3 regions of the Burkholderia gladioli genome follow, and region 2 is predicted to be linked to each of the others. Evidence: predicted binding sites of a transcription regulator. Region 2 holds the regulator's gene; each other region holds the start of a gene.
The links. The regulator FliA, encoded in region 2, starts transcription of late flagellar genes. The targets are predictions, from matches to a motif close to CTAAAGTTTNNNNNNNNNNNGCCGNTA.

Region 1 (7,862 bases), 850 kb from region 2:
TCGCGTTCCTGCACGCGCTGGCCGACGAGATCGCCGGCTCGCCGCAGCCCGAGCCCTGGTTTCCTGACGATGCCATCCACGACGCCGACTGCGCGCGGCGCCTGGTGATCGCGCACCGGCTGCTCGAGGCCGGCGGCGTCGCCACCGAAGCTCACGACCATGACGGCGAACTGGCCGACGTGGCACTCGCCGCCGCGCCCTTCGCATCCGACGGCGCCGATCCGCTGGCCGCCGAAACGGCCCTGCTCGACGCGCTCTCGACCCTGCTGGTGCGTCATGCGCTGAGCCGACCCCGCGCCGGTGCGCCAGCCGCGGACGAACCGCGCGTGGCACGCATGCGCGAGCGGCTCGCCGCCGACCTGCTGGGCCCCGCCACGCTCGCCGAGGTGGCGCAGGCGGCCGGCCTGTCGCCGTTCCACGCGGCGCGCCTGTTCACGCGCAGCACCGGCATGGCGCCGCATGCCTGGCGCAACCAGCTGCGGTTGCAGCGTGCACTCGCGCCGCTGCGCGCGGGTGTGGCCGTCGCGCAGGTCGCGGCCGCCAGCGGCTTCGTCGACCAGAGCCATTTCACGCGCCACTTCAAGCGGATGTTCGGCGTGCCGCCGGGCCGCTGGCAGGGCGAGCGCAGCTAGCCGGGGCCAGGGCTCCGCCCTTTCGTCGCGCAAGAACGTACAAGACCCGCCTGCGGCGCCCCGTTATGCTCGGCGCTCCAGGAGGATTTCCCGTTGAACCCGCCCCATCCCAGCCCAATCGACTCCGCCGCCACGCGGCGCCCGCTGCGCGAATTCGCCGACGGCGCGCGCGACACCTTTCCGATGATGGTCGGCGCCGCGCCCTTCGGCGTGATCTTCGGCACGCTCGTGACGGCCGGGCCGCTTGCCTGGTGGCATGGCGAGCTGATGTCGCTGGTGGTGTTCGCCGGCTCCGCGCAGTTCATCGCGGCCGGCCTGCTGGCGGGCGGCGCCGGCGCGCTGGTGGTGATCGCCACCACCCTGGTGGTGAACCTGCGCCACCTGCTCTACTCGGCCACGCTCGCTCCCTATGTCGCCCATCTGCCGCTGCGCTGGCGCGCCACGCTCGGCGCGCTGATGACCGACGAGGTGTTCGCGGTCGCCTACGCACGCTACCGCCACACGCGCCCCGGCGAACTCGGCCCGCATTACTTCTTCGGCTCGGGCCTGGCGATGTACCTGAACTGGCAGGCCTGGACCCTGGTCGGTTTGCTGTTCGGCGCGGCCTTCCCGGGCCTGCAGGCGCTCGGGCTCGATTTCGCGATGGCCGCGACCTTCATCGCGATCGTGGTGCCGCAGTTGGCTGCCTTGCGCTACCTGGCCGCGGCCGTCACCGCCGGCGTGGTGGCCCAGCTCTGCCACGCGCTGCCCTACAAGCTCGGCTTGCTGGCCGCCGTGGTGGCGGGCGTGGCGGTGGGCGTCGCGCTCTCGCTGCGCGACCACGGACGTGCGCGCCGTCGCGTGGAGGCCGCCTCGTGAACTACCTGCTGATCCTGCTCGGCATGGCCGCCGTCACCTACGCGATCCGTACCACGCTGTTCCTGTTCGGCGAACGGCTGGTGTTTGCGCCGCTGGTGCGCACCGCGCTCGGCTTCGTGCCGGTCACGGTGCTGACCGCGATCGTGGTGCCGATGACCCTCGCGCCGCACGGCGGCGGCCTGGAACTCTCGCTGCGCAATCCGCAACTGGTCGGCGGCGTCGCCGCCGTGATCGTCTCGGCCGCCACGCGCCGGCCCTTGCTGACGATCGCGGTCGGGCTCGCGGTTTTCTTCGCCTGGCAGGGCCTGGTGATTCCGCGCTGGCTGCCGGCCTGAGCGCTGGCGCTGGCGCTGGCGCTGGCGCTGGCGCTGGCGCTGGTGCTGGTGCTGGTGCTGGTGCTGGTGCTGGTGCTGGTGCTGGTGCAGGGTGCCAGCCGCGCCGGCCGGCGCGGCCTCAAGTTTCCCCGCCCGCTGCCGATATAGGAGGAAAACCCTCCTGGCGCCGATCGCGACGCAGCCGGGGCAGCCGCACGCGCGAACGCCCCGCCGGCACGAACGGCGCATGCCGGCGCCCACTCGGCGCCGGTAGCCACCGCGTACCGAGAGATTCATGGGCCACATCACGCTGTCGATCAAGGACGACACCATTGCGTCGCTACGCAAGGACTTCGACGCGTTCGTGCGTGTCTCGCTGAAACTCGATCCGCAGTTCGCGACCCCGTCCTTCGAGGACTTCCTGCGCGCCAAGCTGCTCGACAACATGGTGCCGCTGACCGAGCACGCCGTGCAGCGCATGCTGCAGGGTGGCCAGTACGCCTGGGCCAAGCGCACGCTGGACAAGGAATTCCCGAACGTCGTCGAGATCCTGATGCGCCAGGCCGAGACCTTCGGCTTCGGCTTCGCCTCGCGCAGCGAATGGACCCCCGAGGAACTGGCCAAGGCCTGCCACGACTGGGCCGCCGCGATCGTCTCGGAGGCACAGGGCGACGCCGCCCTGGTCGACCCGCTCGCAGGCCAGATCAAGTCGGCGGTGCACGACATCCAGACCCTCGAGGAGCGCATGCAGACACCCGCCTGGCGGCTCGCGGAATCGCTGCGCCAGCGCGTCTACGAGGCCAAGCTGGCCTGCGAGACGAGCGTGGGCAGCACCGCACGCGAGAAGCTCGGCGAGCTGCGCGGCCTGCTGCGGCTCGGGCTCGCGCATGGTTCGTTCCAGAAGCAGGAAGCCCAGCAGATCATGGAATACCTGCGGCTGCTCAAGCCGGAGATCTTCGTCGAGGAGCCCTACGACGTGTTCTCGCGGCTGGCCGCCTGGCTGCGCGGCATCTTCATGGTGGCCACGCCGCCGAAGGCGCCGACCACGCAGAATCCGCCGCGCCAGCCGCAGCAGCGGCCATAGACGAGAGCGGGCGCGCGGCGCCCGTCGCCACGACAACGGGCCGGAACCCGTTCCAGACGGCTCCCGGCCCGCGCCGCGCAAGCGGCTTGCAAGCGGCCTAATCGGCGAGGCTTACTGGCCGCCCGAGCCGGGGCTGCCGTTACCAGCCGGCGACATGCCGTTGGTATTGCCGTTCACGGCGTCGCCCGCCTTCGAATTGGCACCGTGCGCGGAACTGTTGGCGCGCGTCTTCGAGTGCGACTTCGTCGAGTGATGCATGCCGGTGCTGCCCTTGCCGTTCATGCCGCTCATGCCATTGGTCGAACCATTACCCGGCGCGGTCGGCGCCGCGTCGGTACCGCCCGTCTGGCCGCCGGAATTGGCGCCTTGCGAGCCGCCGCCCATTCCACCACCGCCAGCCGCACCGCCGCCGGCACCACCAGCGGCCGCGCCGCCGCCGCCCCCCGCTCCGCCGGCCGCGCCACCGCCGCCGGCCTGGGCCATCGCGGAAGTCGCCGCGAACACGGTGGTCGTCACCAGTGCGGCACCCATCAGCATCTTGCGAATCCTGGACATGAGATTTCTCCTCGGGGAAAGTGTTCGACGCGGCTTCGAACCCGGCCGCGCCGCCTTGCCGCGACATGCGGCAGGCTTCAGGAAAGACCGGCCCTCACGACAGCCGGTTCGCCGCGAGCCCCGACTGTTACCCACCGTTTCATTTGCTTGCGGCTCGTCCACATCTGCTTACAGTGGCGGGCGCGAAAGCGGAAACGGCAGGTCGCGCCGGGGTTTGCGCGATCTGCATGACGCAGCGAACGTGCCCGTCGCGAGCGCCCGCGCGCGCACCGCCGCGCAAGGCGCTCGCCGCCGCCGGCGCGCTGGCTTATGATGCGAGCCTTGCTTTTTTACATGGGCGCGTCATCGGCGCCCCGAACGATGCCCAACCTCGATTTCACCCTGACCGGCGATTACGTCGAACTGCACAACCTGCTCAAGATCACCGGCGTGGCCGACAGCGGCGGCTCCGCCAAGGTGCTGGTCGCCTCGGGCGCGGTGCGCGTGGACGGCGCCGTCGAGCTGCGCAAGACCTGCAAGATCCGCGCGGGCCAGGTGGTGCTGTTCCAGGACACGCGCATCGCCGTGCACGGCGCCTAGGCGCTTCGCGCCGCCGACACGGGCGCCGCGCGCGGCCGCGTCGGCAACCCGCTTGCGCGCGACGCGTCCGCGGCCGGCACCAAGGCGAGCCGCGCGCGTCGCTCATCCGGCCCCGCGCGCGAAGCCACGCCGCCGCCAAGCCCCCACGCGCGACGCGCCCTCTGGCGCCGATTCGACAGTCGCGCAGGAAAAACGTAAGCTGCTCGCTTCACTACAACAACAGAGCGCGGGCACGTACCCGCGGTCCGCCCATGTCGCTTCCCGGCTTCTCGCGCGCGGCCAGCGCGCCGCCCTCCTTCTCTCGCCACGCCGCCGACACCGCCCGTCTCGCCGCGCCGCTCGCGATCGCGCAGCTCTCGCAGATGGCGATGAGCGTCACCGACACGGTGCTGCTCGGCTCGCTCGGCCCCGACTCGCTCGCCGCCGGCGGGCTCGGCGCGACGCTGTTCTTCGTGGTGGTCACGGTGCTGCAGGGCGTGCTGACCTCGGTGAGCGTCAGCGTCGCGCATGCGCGCGGCGCGCAGGCCGACGAGCGCATCCCGCACATCTACTGGACCGGCGTCGCGCTGGCCCTGCTGCTGGCGCTGCCGGCGATCCTGGTGCTGCTGTTCGTCGAGCCGCTGCTGCTGATGTTCCACGAACCCGCCGAACTGGCCCGCCATATCGGCGAATACTGCCGGGTGCTGTGCCTGGCCGCGCCGGGCAGCCTGATCGGGGTGGGCCTGATGCGCTCCTTCCTGCCGGCGATCGGCGCCGCGCGCCGGCTGCTGTGGGTCTCGATCGCGGGCGTGGGCGTCAACGCGGTGCTCAACTACGGGCTGATCCACGGCGCCTTCGGCCTGCCGCGGCTCGGTTTCCTCGGCTCGGCGGTGGCCACCACCATCACCATCTGGCTCACCGCGATCGCGCTGGTGCTGCTGCTGCACGGCCGCCCGGCGTTCCGTCACTTCGTGGCCGCCTCGCGGCCCAAGCTGCCGATGATGGGCGAGCTGGTCGGCATCGGCTGGCCGGTCGCCATCACCTACGGGGTCGAATCGACGCTGTTCCTGGCCACCGGCCTGACCATCGGCGTGCTCGGCGAATCCTCGCTGGCGGCGCACCAGATCGCGCTGAACGTGGCCTCGGTCGCCTTCATGGTGCCGCTGGCGATCGGCCAGGCCGCCAACGTGCGGGTCGGCTACTGGATGGGTGCCGGCCAGCCGCTGGCGGCGCGTCACGCGGGGTTCGCCGCGATCGGGCTGGGCGTGGCCTTCATGTCGCTGTCGGGGCTGCTGCTGATCGTTGCGCCGCATGCGATCGTCGGCCTCTACCTGCACCTGGACGACCCGAAGAACGCCGGCACCATCGCGCTGGCCACCAGCCTGCTCGGCATCGCGGCGATCTTCCAGATCGTCGACGGCATGCAGACGGTAGGCTCGGGCTGCCTGCGCGGCCTGAAGGACACGCGCGTGCCGATGATCGTCGCCACGCTCGGCTACTGGGGCGTCGGCTTCCCGGTCGGCTACTGGTTCGCGTTCCACGTCGGGCTGGGCGCGCGCGGGCTCTGGTGGGGGCTCGCCGCGGGCCTGGCCAGCGTGGCCGTGCTGATGACCTGGCGTTTCCACAAGAAGACCCGGGCCGTGATCGACGCGCATCACCGCACCGCCCGCTGAGGCGAACCACCGGCGGGCGCGCCCGGCATTGCCCTGCCTTCTTCCCGCCGCGCCGCCAGCCGACGTAAAATCGCGCGCGGCGCTATGCTTGTCGCCTCTGGACGCCGTCGACAGAACGGCGCCCGTCCCTACCTACGCTTTCGTGCCGCGCCCGATGCGCGCGGCGTGGCTGTTTTCTTGTGACGGAGTCAAAGATGAGCGAAGCAGTACGGATGGAACGCGACACCTTCGGTGAGATCGCGGTGCCGGACGCCCGCCTGTGGGGCGCGCAGACGCAGCGATCGCTGCAGAACTTCAAGATCTCGACGGAAAAGCAGTCGCCCGAGCTGATCCACGCGCTCGCGCTGATCAAGCGCGCGGCCGCCACGGTCAACCGCGAGCTCGGCGTGCTGGCCGAGGACAAGGCCAACGCGATCGTCGCGGCCGCCGACGAGATCATCGCCGGGCGCCATCCCGATGAATTCCCGCTCGCGGTCTGGCAGACGGGTTCGGGCACGCAGACCAACATGAACCTCAACGAGGTGATCGCGAACCGCGCCAGCGAGCTGCTCGGCGGCGTGCGCGGCGAGTCGCGCAAGGTCCACCCGAACGACGACGTGAATCGCGGCCAATCCTCGAACGACGTGTTCCCGACCGCGATGCACATCGCCGCCGCGTTCGCCATCCACACCCAGTTGCTGCCCGCGCTGAAGCGCCTGCGCAGCACGCTCGACGAGAAGTCGAAGGCCTTCGCCGGGATCGTCAAGATCGGCCGCACCCACCTGCAGGACGCCACGCCGCTCACGCTCGGCCAGGAGTTCTCGGGCTACGTGGCCCAGCTCGACCAGGGCATCCGCCATCTCGAATCGACCCTGCCGCATCTGTACGAGCTGGCGCAGGGCGGCACCGCGGTGGGCACCGGCCTGAACGCGCATCCGAAGTTCGCGGTGGCGGTGGCCGCCGAGATCGGCCGGCTCACCAAGCTGCCCTTCGTGAGCGCGCCCAACAAGTTCGAGGTGATGGCCGCGGCCGACGCGCTGGTGTTCGCGCACGGCGGGCTGAAGACGGTCGCCGCCAGCCTGATGAAGATCGCCAACGACGTGCGCTGGCTGGCCAGCGGCCCGCGCTGCGGCCTGGGCGAGCTGTCGATCCCCGAGAACGAGCCGGGCAGCTCGATCATGCCGGGCAAGGTCAACCCGACGCAGTCGGAAGCCGTCACGATGCTGTGCTGCCAGGTGTTCGGCAACGACGTGGCCGTCAACTTCGGCGGCGCGAGCGGCAACTTCGAGCTGAACGTGTTCCGCCCGATGATCGCGCACAACGTGCTGCAGTCGGTGCGCCTGCTGGCCGACGGCGCGCTGAGCTTCAACGATCACTGCGCGGTCGGCATCGAGCCGAATCATTCGCGCATCGACACGCTGCTCAACGAATCGCTGATGCTGGTGACGGCGCTCAATCCGCATATCGGCTACGACAAGGCCGCGCAGATCGCCAAGAAGGCGCACAAGGAAGGCACCACGCTGAAGGCTTCGGCGCTCGCGCTCGGTTATGTCACCGACGCGCAGTTCGACGAGTGGGTGAAGCCAGCCGAGATGATCGGCAAGCAATAAGCGCATGGGCCGGCGCCGCCGGCCCTCGATGCCAACGACAAGGCCGGCAGGACGTCTCTCGCGTCCTGCCGGCCTCGTTCATCATGGCTGGCGCCGGCAGGCAGCCGGCGCGCGGCTCAGACCACGCCCTTGGCCACCTCTTCCGGCTTCAGTTCGACGAGCTTGTCGAGCGCCTCACGCACATCCAGCGCGTATTGCTGCAGGCGCTTGTCCTCGTCGGTGACGGGCACCAGCGGCGGCACCGGCAGCGGGTTGCCGTTCTCGTCGACGGCCACGAACACCACCATGCAGTCGGTGGTCTGGCGCAGCACGCCGCCCTTCGGGTCGCCCGCGTGCACGGTCACGTGAATATGCATGCTGGTGCGGCCGGTGGCCACCACCCGCGCCTTCAACTCGACCAGGTTGCCGACCAGGATCGGCCGCTTGAAACGGATATTGCCGACGCTGACGGTCACGCAGTAGCGGCTCGACCAGATCGCCGCGCAGGCGTAGGCGGTCTCGTCGATCCATTTCATCAGCGCACCGCCGTGGACCTTGCCGCCGAAATTCACCGAGGTCGGCTCGGCGAGGAAACGGAACACGGTCTCGGTGCGATCGAG
Region 2 (7,862 bases):
TGGCGCCGATGCGGGCCAGGTGCAGGCGCGCGACCTTCTCGTCGAGGTGCTTGGGCAGCACGTAGACCTTGTTCTCGTACTGCTCGCCGCGCACGAACAGTTCGATCTGCGCGAGCGTCTGGTTGGCGAACGAGTTCGACATCACGAAGGACGGGTGGCCCGTCGCGCAGCCGAGGTTGACCAGGCGGCCTTCGGCCAGCAGGATCACGCGCTTGCCGTCCGGGAAGATGATGTGGTCGACTTGCGGCTTGATGTTTTCCCACTGGTACTGGCGTGTCGACGCGATGTCGATTTCCGAGTCGAAGTGGCCGATGTTGCAGACGATCGCGTTGTGGCGCATCGCCTTCATGTGGTCGTGGTTGATCACGTGGAAGTTGCCGGTGGCCGTGACGAAGATGTCGGCCTTGTCGGCCGCGTATTCCATCGTCACCACGCGGTAGCCTTCCATCGCCGCCTGCAGCGCGCAGATCGGATCGATTTCGGTGACCCACACGGTCGCGCCCAGGCCGCGCAGCGACTGCGCGCAGCCCTTGCCCACGTCGCCGTAGCCGGCCACCACCGCGATCTTGCCGGCGATCATCACGTCGGTGGCGCGCTTGATGCCGTCCACCAGCGATTCACGGCAGCCGTACAGGTTGTCGAACTTCGACTTGGTGACCGAGTCGTTGACGTTGAAGGCCGGGAACGGCAGGCGGCCGTCCTTTTCCATCTGGTACAGGCGATGCACACCGGTGGTGGTTTCCTCCGTCACGCCCTTGATGTGCGACAGGCGCTTCGAGTACCACTGCGGATCGATGTCCAGGTGAGCGGCGATCGACTTGTAGAGCGCCACTTCTTCCTCGTTGGTCGGCTTGCCGATCACCGAGCGGTCCTTCTCGGCCTTCGAGCCGAGGATCAGCAGCAGGGTCGCGTCGCCGCCGTCGTCGAGGATCATGTTGGCGAACTCGCCGTTCGGCCATTCGAAGATGCGGTGCGAGTATTCCCAGTATTCGTCGAGCGTCTCGCCCTTGTAGGCGAACACCGGCGTGCCGGCTTCGACGATCGCGGCGGCCGCGTGGTCCTGGGTCGAGAAGATGTTGCACGAGGCCCAGCGCACGTCGGCGCCGAGCGCCTTGAGCGTCTCGATCAGCACGCCCGTCTGGATCGTCATGTGCAGCGAGCCGGCGATGCGCGCGCCCTTGAGCGGCTGCGCTGCCTTGTATTCGTCGCGGATCTGCATCAGGCCGGGCATTTCGGTCTCGGCGATGGTCAGTTCCTTGCGGCCCCAGGCAGCCAGTGCCAGGTCGGCGACGAGGTAGTCCTGCGAGGCTTTCGAGTCGATAACGGCGTTCATCACGCCCTCCTTTCTTGGTCAAAGATTGGTGACGTGAGCGCCGTTCAGAGTGCGGCGGCCCGGGCGGCGCGGCGAGTCGGCAGACCCGGCGCCGGCGGGGCGAATGCCGCGCGGTGAAGATTTCCAAGCCTGGCAGGCCGATGCCTGTCGCAACGCTCCTTGGAAACGAACGGCGATTGTAGCAAAGTGCCGCGAAGAATTCCCGCACGCGCGCCACGGAAATGCGTATCTATTTGAAATCGCCTCGATCGGTCCCGAAATGCCGGGACGGGGACAGGACGCGCCGCGCGCGCGCGCGCGGCGGCCGTCCTCAGTGCTCGGCGCCGACCCAGGCCTGCTCGCGCAGGCGCGCGCGCAGCCGCGCCACCGCCTGGCTGTGCAGCTGGCACACGCGCGATTCGCTGACCTCCAGCACCGCGCCGATCTCGCGCAGGTTCAGGCCCCGCTCGTAATAGAGCGACATCAGCAGCTTCTCGCGCTCGGGCAGCCGCTCGATGGCCTCCACCAGCGCGGCGCGCAGGTGGTCGTCGAGCAGCGCGGAAAGCGGGTCGGAATGATCGACGCGATAACGGTCGAGGAAGGGCTCGTCGTCGGCGGAACGATCGAAATCCTCGTAGTAGATCAGCTGGCTGCCGTGCAGGTCCTGCAGCATCGCCTGGTAATCGGGCAGCGGCATGTCCAGGTGCGAGGCGATCTCGCTCTCGTTGGCTGAACGGCCGAGCTGCTGCTCGACGCGATGCACGGCCTGCTCCACCTCGCGCGAGGTCTTGCGCAGGCTGCGCGGCAGCCAGTCGTTGCTGCGCAGCTCGTCGAGCATCGCGCCGCGGATGCGCTGCGTGGCATAGGTCTCGAACTGCGCGCCCTGGTCTTCCTTGTAGCGGCTCGCGGCATCGAGCAGGCCGATCATGCCGGCCTGGATCAGGTCGTCGAGGTCGACGCTGGCCGGCATCTTCGCCACCAGCTGCAGCCCGAGGCGACGCACCAGCGGCGCGTACTTGGCGAGCACCTCGGCTTGCCCCATCCCCGCTTCGGCCATCGTCGCGGACGTGGACAGTTTTCCTTGAGCGTTGTACATCGGCTCCCTCCAGAGTGCCCGTGGGTCAGGCGGCGTGCGCCGCGCCCCGTTCGATCGCCGGATGTCCGGCATAGGCCCGAGCGGCCGCGCGCGCCGGGCGCATCGGCCAGTACAGCAGGTCCTGCGCGATCTGCCGGTAGTCGCGCGCGGCGGCCGCCGAGGGGAAGGCGTCGACCACCGTGTGCACCAGCTCGCGGGCGCGCGCCACCAGCGGATCGGCGCTCACGTAGCCGCCCTCGTCGAGCGCCACCGCGAGATAGCGGCTCGCCACCCCGGCCAGGTTCTCGTAGGCCGCGCGCGCGTCGGCCGCGCTCTGCACGTGGTTGACCAGCACCCGGAACTGCGCGAGCGCATGCGCGTAGTGCAACCGCTTCATGCAGGCATAGGCCTCGGTGATGGCCGGGCCCGCCACGCGGGTCACCACCAGCACGTCGTTGGCGGCGCGCGCGAGCGCGGAGAACGCGCCCTCGGCGTCGCGCTGCGCATCGACCAGCACGATGTCGGCCGCGCCGTCCAGGTAGGCGGCGAGGCGGGCATCGTCATAGCCGTCGCGCGCCAGCTCGGCGGCCACGCAGATCGAGAAGCCGGCCGCGTGGCGCACCGTGCTGCCGGTGCGCACCCAGGAGCCGGCCAGCGTGGCGGCGGCCGAATCCACGTCGGAGCGCTCGTCGACCACCAGCACGTCCTTGCCCAGCGCGGCCAGCGCCGCCGCCAGGTTGACCACCGTGGTGGTGCAGCCGACCCCGGCCGGGCCGCCCGTCACCGCGACGATGCGGGTCGCGCGGCCGGCCAGCAGGCGCCGCAGCCCTTCGGCTTGATCGGTGGTGTGCTTATCCAAAGTAGACCTCGTGATGTCCGGCGCCCGGGCGGCCGGCAAGGGCCGACAGCATGCCGGGCAGTTCGTCGTCGTGCGGCACGAAGGGCGAGCCGTCGCGCGGCACGCAGAAGGCGCTCTTGAGCAGGAACTTGCGGGTCGCCACGTAGAGGTTCTCCGGCACCTTCTGCCCGGTCGACACGTAGTGCACCGGCAGTTGGTAGCGGATCACCGTGTCGAGCACGCCGCCGAGGTTGGTGGCCTCGTCGAGCTTGGTCAGGATGCAGCCGGCCAGGTCGGGCTGGCCCGCGCCGCGATAGGCCTGCACCACCTCGTTGAGGGTGTCGCCGTGGCTGGTGGCGTTGAGCAGCAGCAGGCGCTGCACCGGCGTGTCGGCGCCCTGCAGCATGGCGATCTGGTCGGACACGGTGCGGTCGCGCTGGCTCATGCCGATCGTGTCGATCAGCACGATGTGCTTGTTGCGCAGCTCGGAGAGCGCGAGCTGCAGGTCGCCGCCGTCCTTCACCGCGTGCACCGGCACGCCGAGGATGCGGCCGAAGATGCGCAGCTGCTCGTGGCCGCCGATCCGGTAGCTGTCGGTGGTCAGCAGCGCCACCTTGCTGGCGCCGAAGCGCATCACGCAGCGCGCCGCGAGCTTGGCGGTGGTGGTGGTCTTGCCGACGCCGGTGGGGCCCATCAGCGCAAACACGCCGCCGCGCTCCATCAGCGCATCCTCGCTGTCGAGCACCGGCAGGTTGCCGGCCAGCACCGATTCGGCCCAGTCGCAGGCGCCGTCGAAGCTGCCCTCGGCCAGCTCGGCCGGCAGGTTGTCGACCACGGTGCGCACCAGCTGGGCCGAGAAGCCGGCCGAGAACAGGCGCTTGGTCAGCGCGCCGTGCAGCGGGCTGCGGCGCTGGCGATCGCCCCATACCAGGCCGGCGAACTGCTCCTCCATCATGCCGCGCATCGCGCTGAGCTCGTTCATCACGGTCTCGTTGACGATGCGCTCGATGCGCGCGTTGATCTCGTCGGCGATCGTGGCGCTGGCGGGATTCGAGAGATTCGCGGCGCGCGCGGCCGGCTTGGCGGCGGCCGGAGCAACCGGCTCCGCCGCGCGGACCTGCGCGGCGCGGGCGCCGTGAACCGGGCGCGCGGCGCTCGCCTCGGCGCTGCCGCCGGCTTCGGCCGGCAGGCGCGCGGCGACGCTGCGCACGATGTCGCGCGCCCATTCGGGCGTCACGCCTTCGTCGCGCGCGGCGGCCGCTTCACGGCTGTCGCGGGCCTCGCGCGGATCGACGGCGGCCTCGGCGCGCGCGGCCGGCGCGACGATCTCGTCGTGGCGGCGCGTCAGGCGCCGGGCATGCTCGACCAGCCAGGGCGCGGGCGTCGAGGTCGGCGGCACGGCCTCGGCGGCCGGCGCGGCGCCCGCCTCGAGCGCTTCGTCATGCGCGTCCCTCGCATTCTCGTCGGCCTCGGCGCTGGCGCCGAACACCGAGGAAAACACGTCGCCGGAAGCATAGGGATTGGGCGGCACCGCCAGGCGCGGCGCGGCTTCGGCCGGCGCGGGGCGGGTCGCGGGCGGCAGCGCGCGTGCCTGCGCGGCCAGCGACGCGGCGGCAGGCACCTTCGGCGCGAGCGCGGCCAGCTCGGCGTCGGCCAGCGCGACGATCTCGACCGAGCCGTCCTCGATCGTGCGGTTCGACAGCACCACGGCATCGCCGCCAAGCGCCTCGCGCACCAGACGCAGCGCGTCGCGGCTGGTCGGGCCGGTGAATTTGCGGATGTTCAAGCGTTACCCCCGATGACGTTCGTGACTTTGATCGTGCGTGTTTCCGGCACTTCGGCGTAGGACAGCACTTTCAGTTGCGGCAGGCTGCGGCGCAGGAAGCGCGCGAGCATCGCCCGCAGCGCGTGCTGCACCAGCAGCACCGGCGGCAGGCCCATGTTCTGCTGCCGGAGCATCGCGTCCTGCGTGCCCATCAGCAGCGTCTGCGCGAGCCCCGGCTCGAGGCCGGGATTCGCGCCGGTGGCGAGCGCCTGCGACAGCACCCGCTCAAGATTCGCGTCGAGCCCCATCACCTGCATCTCGCCCGAGCCCGGGTACCACTGCTGGGTGATCGCGCGGCCCAGCGCCAGGCGCACCGCGGCGGTCAAGTCGTAGGGATCGGTGATGCGGCCGGCCTGCTCGGACACCGCCTCGATGATGGTGCGCATGTCGCGGATCGGCACGCCTTCCTCGAGCAGGTTCTGCAGCACGCGCTGCAGGGTGGTCAGCGAGACCGTCTTGGGCACCAGGTCCTCGACCAGCGAGGGCGCGTCGCGTCCGGTGCGCTCCAGCAGCGCCTGCACTTCCTGGCGGCCGAGCAGCTCGGCGGCGTGCTGCACCACCAGGTGGTTGAGGTGGGTGGCCACCACGGTGCTGGCGTCCACCACCGTGTAGCCGTAAACCTGCGCCGTCTCGCGCTGCGACACGTCGATCCACACCGCCGGCAGGCCGAAGGCCGGGTCGCGCGTCTGCGCGCCGGGCAGCGCGGCCGTCACCTGGCCGGGGTTGATCGCCAGCCACTGGCCCGGGAAGGCCTCGCCGGTGCCGACCTCGACGCCCTTCAGGGCGATCCGGTAGCCGTTGGGGCGCAGCTCGAGGTTGTCGCGGATATGGATCACCGGCGGCAGGAAGCCGATTTCCTGCGCGAACTTCTTGCGGATGCCCTTGATGCGCTTGAGCAGCTCACCGTCGCCGCTGTTGTCGACCAGCGGGATCAGCCGGTAGCCGACCTCCAGGCCCAGCGTGTCGATCAGCGTGACGTCCTCCCAGGTCGCCTCGTGGCTGTCGGCCGGCAGCGCCGCGGGCGGGGCGATCTCGGTGAGGTCGCCGGCCGCGTGCCGGGCCGCCTCGCGGCGGCGCATCACGCGCGCCATCCAGATCGAGCCGCCGCCGAGCAGCAGGAACGCGAAGTGGGGCATGTTGGGGATCAGGCCCATCATCACGATGATGGTGCCGGTGATGGTCAGCACGCGCGGGTTGGTGAACAACTGCCCGGTGATCTGGGTGCCGATGTCCTCGTCGGTGGCCACCCGCGAGACGATCACGCCGGCCGCCGTCGAGATCACCAGCGAGGGGATCTGCGCGACCAGGCCGTCGCCGATGGTCAACAGCGTGTAGTTCTTGCCGGCCGCGGCGAAGCTCATGTCGTGCTGGACGATGCCGACGATCAGCCCGCCGATCACGTTGATCGCCATGATGATCAGGCCGGCGATCGCGTCGCCGCGCACGAACTTCGAGGCGCCGTCCATCGAGCCGTAGAACTCGGCTTCCTGGGCCACCGCCACGCGCCGCTTGCGGGCCTGCTCCTCGTTGATCAGGCCGGCGTTGAGGTCGGCGTCGATCGCCATCTGCTTGCCCGGCATCGCGTCGAGCGTGAAGCGCGCCGACACCTCGGCGATCCGCCCCGCGCCCTTGGTGATCACCGTGAAGTTGATGATCATCAGGATCACGAACACCACGATGCCGACCGCGAAGTTGCCGCCCACCAGGAAGTGGCCGAAGGCCTCGATCACCTGGCCGGCCGCGTCGGGGCCGGTATGGCCCTCGAGCAGCACCACCCGCGTGGAGGCCACGTTCAGCGACAGCCGCAGCAGGGTGGAGAACAGCAGCACGCTGGGGAAGGCCGCGAAATCGAGCGGCTTCATGGTGTACATGCTGACCAGCAGCACCATCACCGACAGCGCGATATTGAAGGTGAACAGCAGATCCAGCAGCAGCGGCGGCAGCGGCAGGATCATCATGCCGAGGATCATGCAGATCAGGATCGGGCCGGCCAGCGCGCGCAGGTTGGCCACGTCCAGCCGGCCGACGCGCTTGCCGAGCGCTCCGGTGGGCGTGCTCATGCGGCACCTCCGTCACGGCGCGCGGCGCCCTCGCCCAGTACCTCGGTCGCTTCCTCGGCCTCGTCCTGTTCCGAGACGCTCGCGCCCTTGTCCAGCTCGGCCGGCACGTCCAGGTCGGTCGGCTCGGCCGGGAACGCGCCGCCCTCGCTGCGGAAGCGCTTCAACTGATAGACCCAGGCCAGCACCTCGGCCACCGCCGAATACAGCGGACCCGGGATCTCGCGTTCGAGTTCGACGTTGTGATAAAGCGCGCGCGCCAGCGGCGGCGCTTCCAGGATCGGCACGCGATGCTCCTCGGCCAGCTCGCGGATGCGCGCGGCCACCAGGTTGATGCCCTTGGCCACCACCTTGGGCGCGCGCATCTCGCCGTCGGTGTAGCGCAGCGCCACGGCGAAGTGGGTCGGGTTGGTGACCACCACGTCGGCCTTGGGCACGTTGGCCATCATGCGGCGGCGCGCCATGGCGCGCTGCTGCTGGCGAATCCGGCCCTTCACGTGCGGATCGCCCTCGTTCTCGCGATGCTCGCGCTTGACCTCTTCCTTGGTCATGCGCAGCTTCTTGTTGTATTGCCAGAGCTGGTAGGGCACGTCCATGCCGGCCACCACCAGCATGCCGGCCACCGTCACCCCGCAGCACACCGCCACCAGGTGCAGCGTATCGGCCAGCGCCTGGTGCAGCGGCAGCATCATCAGGCCGAGCAGTTCCTCGCGGCTCTTCCAGATCGCGATGCCGCCGATGCCGCCCACCACCAC
Region 3 (7,862 bases), 400 kb from region 2:
GGACGTGGCGGTCAACGGTTCGGGTTTCTTCCAGGTACTGATGCCGGACGGCACCACCGCCTATACGCGCGACGGCTCGTTCCAGAAGAACAACCAGGGCCAACTCGTCACCTCGAGCGGTTACCAGGTGCTGCCGGCCATCACCGTCCCGACCAACGCGACATCGCTGACGATCGGCGACGACGGCGTGGTCACGGTGGTCCAGCCGGGTTCGGGCAACGCGGTACAAATCGGCGCGATGCAGGTCGCTACCTTCGTCAACCCGGAAGGCCTGCAGGCGCTCGGCCAGAACCTGTTCGCCGAAACCACCTCGTCTGGCGTGCCCAACGTCACCACGCCGGGCCTGAACGGCGCCGGTAAGCTGAACCAGGGTTACGTGGAGGCCTCGAACGTGAACGTGGTGCAGGAGCTGGTCAACATGATCCAGACCCAGCGCGCGTACGAGATCAACAGCAAGGCCGTGACCACCTCCGACCAGATGCTGCAGACCGTCACGCAGATGAAGAGCTAAGGGCAGGGCAGGTCGTCATGAAGCAGGTTCGTCCTTTCCGGGTGGTGCCCGGGCTTGTCTCCCGGGCCGCGGCGCTGGCGCTGGCGGCGGCATTCGCCGGCTGCGCGCAGATCCCGCACCAGCCGATCACCCAGCAGCCGATGACGGCGGTGCCGCCGGTGCCGCCGCAGATGCAGGCGCCGGGCTCGATCTACAACCCGGGCTACGCGGGCCGGCCGCTGTTCGAGGACCAGCGTCCGCGCAACATCGGCGACATCCTGACGATCATGATCGCGGAGAACGTCAACGCCACCAAGACGTCCGGTGCGAACGCGAACCGCGGCGGCTCGACCGATTTCAACGTGCCGACCGCCGGCTTCCTCGGCGGCCTGTTCAACAAGGCGAACCTGTCGGCCAGCGGCAGCAACAAGTTCACCGCCACCGGCGGGGCGACCGCCGCCAACACCTTCAGCGGCACCATCACGGTGACCGTCACCAACGTGCTGCCCAACGGCAACCTGATGGTGAGCGGCGAGAAACAGATGCTGATCAACCAGGGCAACGAGTTCGTGCGCTTCTCGGGCGTGGTCAATCCCAACTCGATCTCCGGCGCCAACTCGGTCTACTCGACCCAGGTGGCCGACGCGCGCATCGAGTACTCGGCCAAGGGCTACATCAACGAGGCCGAGACCATGGGCTGGCTGCAACGCTTCTTCCTCAACGTCGCGCCGTGGTGAGCCGCATGAACCACGCCTCGATCCCGCGCCGCCCGTTTGCGCGCCCGTTCGCCCGCCTGTTCCGGCTCGCGCTGGCGCTGCTGCTGGCCGCCGCGCTGCCGGCCGCGCCGGCGCACGCCGAGCGCCTGAAGGACCTGGCCCAGCTGCAGGGCGTGCGCGACAACCCGCTGATCGGCTATGGCCTGGTGGTCGGCCTGGACGGCACGGGCGACCAGACCACCCAGACGCCCTTCACCACCCAGACGCTCGCGAACATGCTCGCGAACCTGGGCATCTCGATCAACAACGGCACCTCGACGGGCGGCACCGCGTCGCTGTCGAACCTGCAGCTCAAGAACGTCGCGGCGGTGATGGTGACCTCGACCCTGCCGCCCTTCGCGCGGCCGGGCGAGGCGATCGACGTGACGGTGTCCTCGCTGGGCAACGCCAAGAGCCTGCGCGGCGGCACCCTGCTGCTCACGCCGCTCAAGGGCGCCGACGGCCAGGTCTATGCGCTGGCCCAGGGCAACATGGCGGTGGGCGGCGCCGGCGCGAGCGCCAACGGCAGCCGCGTGCAGGTCAACCAGCTGGCGGCGGGGCGCATCGCCGGCGGCGCGATCGTCGAGCGCTCGGTGCCCAACGCGCTGGCGCAGATGAACGGCACGCTGCAGCTGCAGTTGAACGACATGGACTACGGCACCGCCGAGCGCATCGTCACCGCGGTGAACGCCAGCTTCGGGCCCGGCATCGCCACCGCGCTCGACGGGCGCACCATCCAGCTCACCGCGCCGGCCGATCCGGCCCAGCAGGTCGCCTTCATGGCCCGCCTGCAGAACCTCGAGGTGAACCCGGACCGCGCCGCGGCCAAGGTGATCCTCAACGCGCGCACCGGCTCGATCGTGATGAACCAGATGGTGACGCTGCAGAGCTGCGCGGTCGCGCACGGCAACCTGTCGGTGGTGGTCAACACCCAGCCGGTGGTCTCGCAGCCGGGCGCCTTCTCCAACGGCCAGACCGTGGTGGCGCAGCAGTCGCAGATCCAGCTCAAGCAGGACAACGGCGCGATGCGCCTGGTGACCGCCGGCGCGAATCTCGCCGACGTGGTGAAGGCACTCAATTCCCTCGGCGCCACACCGGCCGACCTGATGTCGATCCTGCAGGCGATGAAGGCCGCGGGCGCGCTGCGGGCCGACCTGGAGATCATCTGATGGCCAATTTCCCGAACGCCAACGACCTGACCCAGCGCTTCGCGCTGGACGTGCAGGGTTTCGATTCGCTGCGCCGGCAGGCCAACGCCTCGCCCGCGGCCGGCATGAAGCAGGTCGCCACCCAGTTCGACGCGATGTTCTCGCAGATGATGCTGAAGAGCATGCGCGATGCCACGCCCCAGGACGGCGTGTTCGACTCGAACACCTCGAAGCTCTACACCTCGATGCTGGACCAGCAGCTCTCGCAGCAGATGGCCTCGCGCGGGATCGGCGTGGCCGACGCGCTGATGAAGCAGATGATGCGCGCCGCGCACATCACGGACACCGGCGGCGCCGGCGGCAATGCCGCGGGCGGCCTGGGCGGCGCGCTGGGGGCGATGGGCGGCGACGAGGGCGGCATGGCCGCCACCAACGCGCTGGCGCAGGCGCTGGCCAACGCGCGCGGCAACGGCCGGCTCGGCGGCGCGGGCGCCTATACCGGCGCGAGTTCGCTGACGCCGCCCGTCAAGGGCAACGGCACCTCGCCCGACCAGGACGCCTTCGTCGGCAAGGTGGCCGACGCCGCGCAGGCGGCCAGCTCGGCCACCGGCATCCCGGCGCGTTTCATCGTCGGCCAGGCCGCGCTCGAATCGGGCTGGGGCAAGCGCGAGATCCGCGGCCGCGACGGCAGCAGCAGCTACAACGTGTTCGGCATCAAGGCCACCAAGAACTGGACCGGGCGCACCGTGTCGGCGGTCACCACCGAGTACGTGGGCGGCCAGCCGCGCCGCGTGGTGGCGCAGTTCCGCGCCTACGATTCCTACGAGCACGCGATGACCGACTACGCCAGCATGCTCAAGAACAATCCGCGCTACGCCGGCGTGGTGAACGCCTCGACCACCCCGGAGAAGTTCGCCACCGGCATGCAGCGCGCCGGCTACGCGACCGATCCGCATTACGCGAAGAAGCTCATCTCGATCCTCCGCCAGATCGTCTGAACCCGCGCCGGGCCTGGCTTGCGACGCGTGCCGGGCGGCCCGGCCGGGTTCCCTCCTACCCATTTCCGGGTAGCCGGCGTTTCGAATTTACGATTCGCCAAAGATCTTAGGATGTTTTCGATCTACACTCTTGCGCTGACGCTGCGGGCCGGCAGGGCTCGCGCGCCAAGAGACCAGCGGCCGCGCAAGCCGCGGGCAGGCCACCGCGTCCGGGCAAGCCGGGCGCCAAGCAGACGACATCCGGCAAGCCAACAATGAAGACCGAAGCAGCACTGACCGAAACGTCGGCGGATGACGATTCCGTCCCCGATTACGGCCGTCGCAACCCGCTCGAAATCGGCGTGCAGTTGCGCAATCTCCTGAACCGGGGGGATTTCCTCACGGTCCGTTACCCGGGCGGGCAGATCGTCACGCGGGTGCTCGACGTCCAGGTCGGCTCGGGAACGTTTACCTTCGACTGGGGCGCGGTGGAGGCGCACAACGCGCAACTGCTCGGCGCCTCGCACGGCGCCTTCGAGGCCCTGCCCGACGGCGTGCGCGTCGAATTCACCATCGGCACCCCGAGCGAGATCAGCTACGAGGGCCGCCCGGCCTTCCAGGCCAAGTTTCCCGAAGTGCTCTATTTCGTGCAGCGCCGCGAGTATTTCCGCGTCGACGCGCCGGTGCTGGAGCCTTACGTGGCGCGCGGCACCCTGCCCGAGGGCGAGGGTTTCGTGTTCGAGATCGACAACCTCTCGCTGGGCGGCATCGGCCTGCGCACCGTGGACGAACGCGCCGCCGCGCTCGAGCCCGGCGTGACCCTGCCCGAGGTCGAGCTGAACCTGGCCGGCCACGGCAAGCTCGCGCTCGACCTGCAACTGGTCTCGCAGCGCATCACCGATTCGCCCAACGGCGCGCGCCGCTACCAGCTCGGCTTCCGTTTCGTGTCGCTGCCGGGCGCCGCCGAGAACACCTTGCAGCGCCTGATCACGCAGCTCGAAGTGAAGCGCCGCCAGCTCGCGCGCGCGTAATTTCCGGTCATCGTCGGCGGCTCCCGGCGCCGCGGTTTTTCTCGCGCGCGGCCTCAATTTCCGCCGCGCGCGGCCGTTATACCGGGTGTCCCTTTCCCGGAGGCCGTTCGCGGCCGGCACTCATGTCCAGCAATCTCCTGAACCTCGGACTCAGCGGCATCAACGCCGCGCTCTGGGGTATCAACACGACCGGCCAGAACATCTCCAACCAGGCGACCCCGGGCTACTCGGTCGAGCGCCCGATCTTCGCCGAATCGGACGGCCAGTACACGCCGAACGGCTTCAGCCCGAGCGGCGTGACCACCGTCACGGTGCAGCGCCAGTTCAGCCAGTACCTGTCGGACCAGCTCAATTCGGCCAACACCACCGCCAGCGCGCTGAGCTCGTACTCGGCCCTGGTCGCGACGCTGAACAACTACGTCGGCAATCCGTCGGCCGGGATCGGCGCGGCGATCTCCAGCTACTTCTCGGGCCTGCAGACGGTCGCCAACAACGCCGGCAACCAGAGCACCCAGCAGACCGCGCTGGCCGCCGGCCAGACGCTGGCCACCCAGATCAACGCGGCAGGCGCGCAGTTCGACGCGCTGCGCACCCAGGTCAACCAGCAGCTGCAGAGCTCGGTCACCAGCGTCAACGCGCTGACCGCGCAGATCGCCCAGCTCAACCAGCAGATCTCGGCGGCCGGCTCGCAGGGCCAGCCGCCCAACCAGTTGCTCGACCAGCGCGACCAGGCGGTCGCCAGCCTGTCGCAGTACGTGGGCGTGCAGGTCACCCAGGTCAACGGCAACTACAACGTCTCGATCGGCAACGGCCAGCCGCTGGTGGTGGGCAACAACAGCTACCAACTGTCGACCGCGCCCTCGGCGGCGGACCCGAGCGAGCTGTCGTTGACGGTGCAGGGCACCGTCAACGGCGCGGCCACCACCACCGTGGTGCCCGACAGCAGCGTGACCGGCGGCTCGATCGGCGGCGCGCTGCAGTTCCGCACCCAGACGCTCGATCCGGCCGAGGCGCAGCTCGGCGCGATCGCGGTCAGCTTCGCGGCCCAGACCAATGCGCAGAACGCGCTGGGCGTGGACCTGAACGGCAAGGTGGGCGGCAACCTGTTCAACCTGCCGACGCCGACCACCATCACCAATGCCAACAACACCGGCAACGCCACGCTCACGGCGGCCTTCGACAATGCCCAGCAGCCGCCGACCAGCGATTTCACGCTGTCCTACGACGGCACCACCTACACGCTGACCAACAAGACCACCGGCACCGTGGCGGGCACCGCAAACTCGCTGCCGGCCACGCTCGGCGGCCTGAAGCTGTCGGCCACCGGCACCATGCAGCCGGGCGATTCGTTCACCATCGAGCCGACCCGCGGCGCGCTGAACAGCTTCGGCGTGGTGAGCGGCGCGACCATCGCCTCCGGTGCGCCGGTGTTCGCGCAGAAGACCGCCACCAACACGGGCACCGGCGCGATCACCGCGGGCAGCGTCACGACCGGCTACCAGATTCCCTCGTCGACCACCACGCTGACCTACAACGCGGCCTCGAAGTCGCTGACGGGGTTCCAGGCCGGCACCACGGTGACCATCGGCACCACCCCGCCCACCACCGTGGCGATCACCGACGCGAACACCCAGGTGCCCTACGACGCCAGCAAGGGCGCCACGCTGACCATCACCAGCACGGTCCAGCCGCCGACCGACACCAACCTGATGAACAACGTGACGGTGTCGGTCTCGGGCGCGCCCGCGGACGGCGACACCTTCACCATCCAGGGCGGCAGCAGCGGCACCAACGACGGCCGCAACGCCCAGCTGCTGTCGGCGCTGGCCACCTCGAAGGCCTTCGACGGCGGCAGCACCACGCTGAGCGCGGCCTACAGCTCCTACGTCAACAACGTCGGCAACGCCGCGGCGAGCCTGTCGGCCAGGAGCTCGGTGCAGGCCGGCGTGGTCAGCCAGATCACCACCCAGCAGCAATCGGTGTCGGGCGTGAACCAGAACGAGGAAGCCGTGAACCTGATGCAGTACCAGCAGATGTACCAGGCCAACGCGAAGGTGATCCAGACCGCCTCCACGCTGTTCAGCACGCTGCTCGGCATCTTCAACTGACGGAATCGATCATCATGCGCATCGCCACCTCGCAGTTCTATACGCAGAACATCGAGCTGATGAACAACCAGGAGTCGCAGATCTCCACCCTGTACCAGCAGGTGGCGAGCGGCAACCTGCTGCAGACGCCGGCCGACAATCCGCTGGGCGCCGCGCAGGCGGTGCAGCTGTCGGCCACCTCGGCCACGCTCTCGCAATACTCGGCGAACCAGAACACCGCGCTCTCCGCGCTGGGCCTGGAGGATTCGACGCTCTCGAGCGTGACCGGCACGCTGAACTCGATCGTCTCGCGCCTGAGCAGCGCGATCAACGGCACCATGTCGGACAGCGACCGCGCGGCGCTCGCCTCGCAGCTGCAGGGCCAGCGCGACACGCTGCTGAGCCTGGCCAACACCACCGACGGCGCCGGCAACTACATCTTCGCGGGTTTCCAGGGCTCGTCGCAGCCGTTCACCAATTCGCCGGCCGGCGGCGTGACCTTCTCGGGCGACACCGGCCAGCGCAACGTGCAGATCTCCGACACGCTGAGCGTGGCGCAGGGCGACAGCGGCGTGAACGTGTTCCTCTCGGTGCCCTCGACCGGCAGCCTGCCGGTGCCGACCGGCGCCGCGGGCAACACCGGCACCGGCACCATCGGCGCGGTGACGGCCGGCAAGCCGGGCGACCCGACCAACAACCACGCCTACACGATCACCTTCGGCGGCACCTCGACGGCACCCACCTACACGGTGACCGACAACTCCACCACGCCGCCGACCACCGGCGCCGCGCAGGCCTACCAGGCCGGCAGCGCGATCCAGGTCGGCAGCCAGAGCCTGGTGATCTCGGGTTCGCCGAATGCCGGCGACAGCTTCTCGCTGACGCCCGCGCCGGCCGCCGGGGCCGACATCTTCGGCGCGCTCGACGCGGCGATCGCCGCGCTCAAGGCGCCGGTGGGCAGCGACGGCGCCGCCACCGCGAGCTTCGTGAACTCGATGTCGACCGCGCTGACCAAGGTCAACAACTCGCTGGCCAACATCACCACCGTGCAGGCCTCGGTGGGCGGCCGCGAAACCGAGGTCAAGGCGATGCAGACCATCACCTCGAGCAATGCGCTGGTGGCCACCAACTCGCTGTCCGACCTCCAGCAGGCCGACATGCCGACCGCGATCACGCAGCTGCTGCAGGTGCAGAACGCGCTGACGGCCGCGCAGAAGGCCTTCTCGCAGGTGCAGAACCTCTCGCTGTTCCAGTATCTGAACTGAGTCACGCGGCGCCGGCCGGGCCCGATCCGGCTCGGCCGGCGCCGCGCGGTGTCCCCGCCGTCCCTCCCGTTTCCGCCGCGCTCCGCCTCCAGCCAGGCTTCAACCCTCA

Region 1: the regulator FliA is predicted to act here: its motif matches at 1,943-1,969, upstream of BM43_RS28645 (DUF4088 family protein).
Region 3: the regulator FliA is predicted to act here: its motif matches at 4,454-4,480, upstream of flgK (flagellar hook-associated protein FlgK).

The regions. Positions count from the first base shown of each region.
Region 1 is NZ_CP009323.1:2,594,870-2,602,731, reverse strand. It holds gene BM43_RS28660 (AraC family transcriptional regulator) at 1-632, shown strand, start outside; gene BM43_RS28655 (AzlC family ABC transporter permease) at 726-1,490, shown strand; gene BM43_RS28650 (AzlD domain-containing protein) at 1,487-1,825, shown strand; gene BM43_RS28645 (DUF4088 family protein) at 2,100-2,888, shown strand; gene BM43_RS41975 (hypothetical protein) at 3,000-3,443, opposite strand; gene BM43_RS28635 (RNA-binding S4 domain-containing protein) at 3,804-4,022, shown strand; gene BM43_RS28630 (MATE family efflux transporter) at 4,274-5,674, shown strand; gene fumC (class II fumarate hydratase) at 5,869-7,263, shown strand; gene BM43_RS28620 (acyl-CoA thioesterase) at 7,380-7,862, opposite strand, start outside.
Region 2 is NZ_CP009323.1:1,743,553-1,751,414, reverse strand. It holds gene ahcY (adenosylhomocysteinase) at 1-1,333, opposite strand, end outside; S-adenosyl-L-homocysteine riboswitch at 1,432-1,500, opposite strand; gene BM43_RS24750 (RNA polymerase sigma factor FliA) at 1,644-2,408, opposite strand; gene BM43_RS24745 (nucleotide-binding protein) at 2,434-3,246, opposite strand; gene flhF (flagellar biosynthesis GTPase FlhF) at 3,239-5,011, opposite strand; gene flhA (flagellar biosynthesis protein FlhA) at 5,008-7,110, opposite strand; gene flhB (flagellar biosynthesis protein FlhB) at 7,107-7,862, opposite strand, start outside.
Region 3 is NZ_CP009323.1:1,341,504-1,349,365, reverse strand. It holds gene flgG (flagellar basal-body rod protein FlgG) at 1-511, shown strand, start outside; gene flgH (flagellar basal body L-ring protein FlgH) at 529-1,227, shown strand; gene BM43_RS22950 (flagellar basal body P-ring protein FlgI) at 1,233-2,414, shown strand; gene flgJ (flagellar assembly peptidoglycan hydrolase FlgJ) at 2,414-3,391, shown strand; gene BM43_RS22940 (flagellar brake protein) at 3,646-4,401, shown strand; gene flgK (flagellar hook-associated protein FlgK) at 4,524-6,509, shown strand; gene flgL (flagellar hook-associated protein FlgL) at 6,524-7,753, shown strand.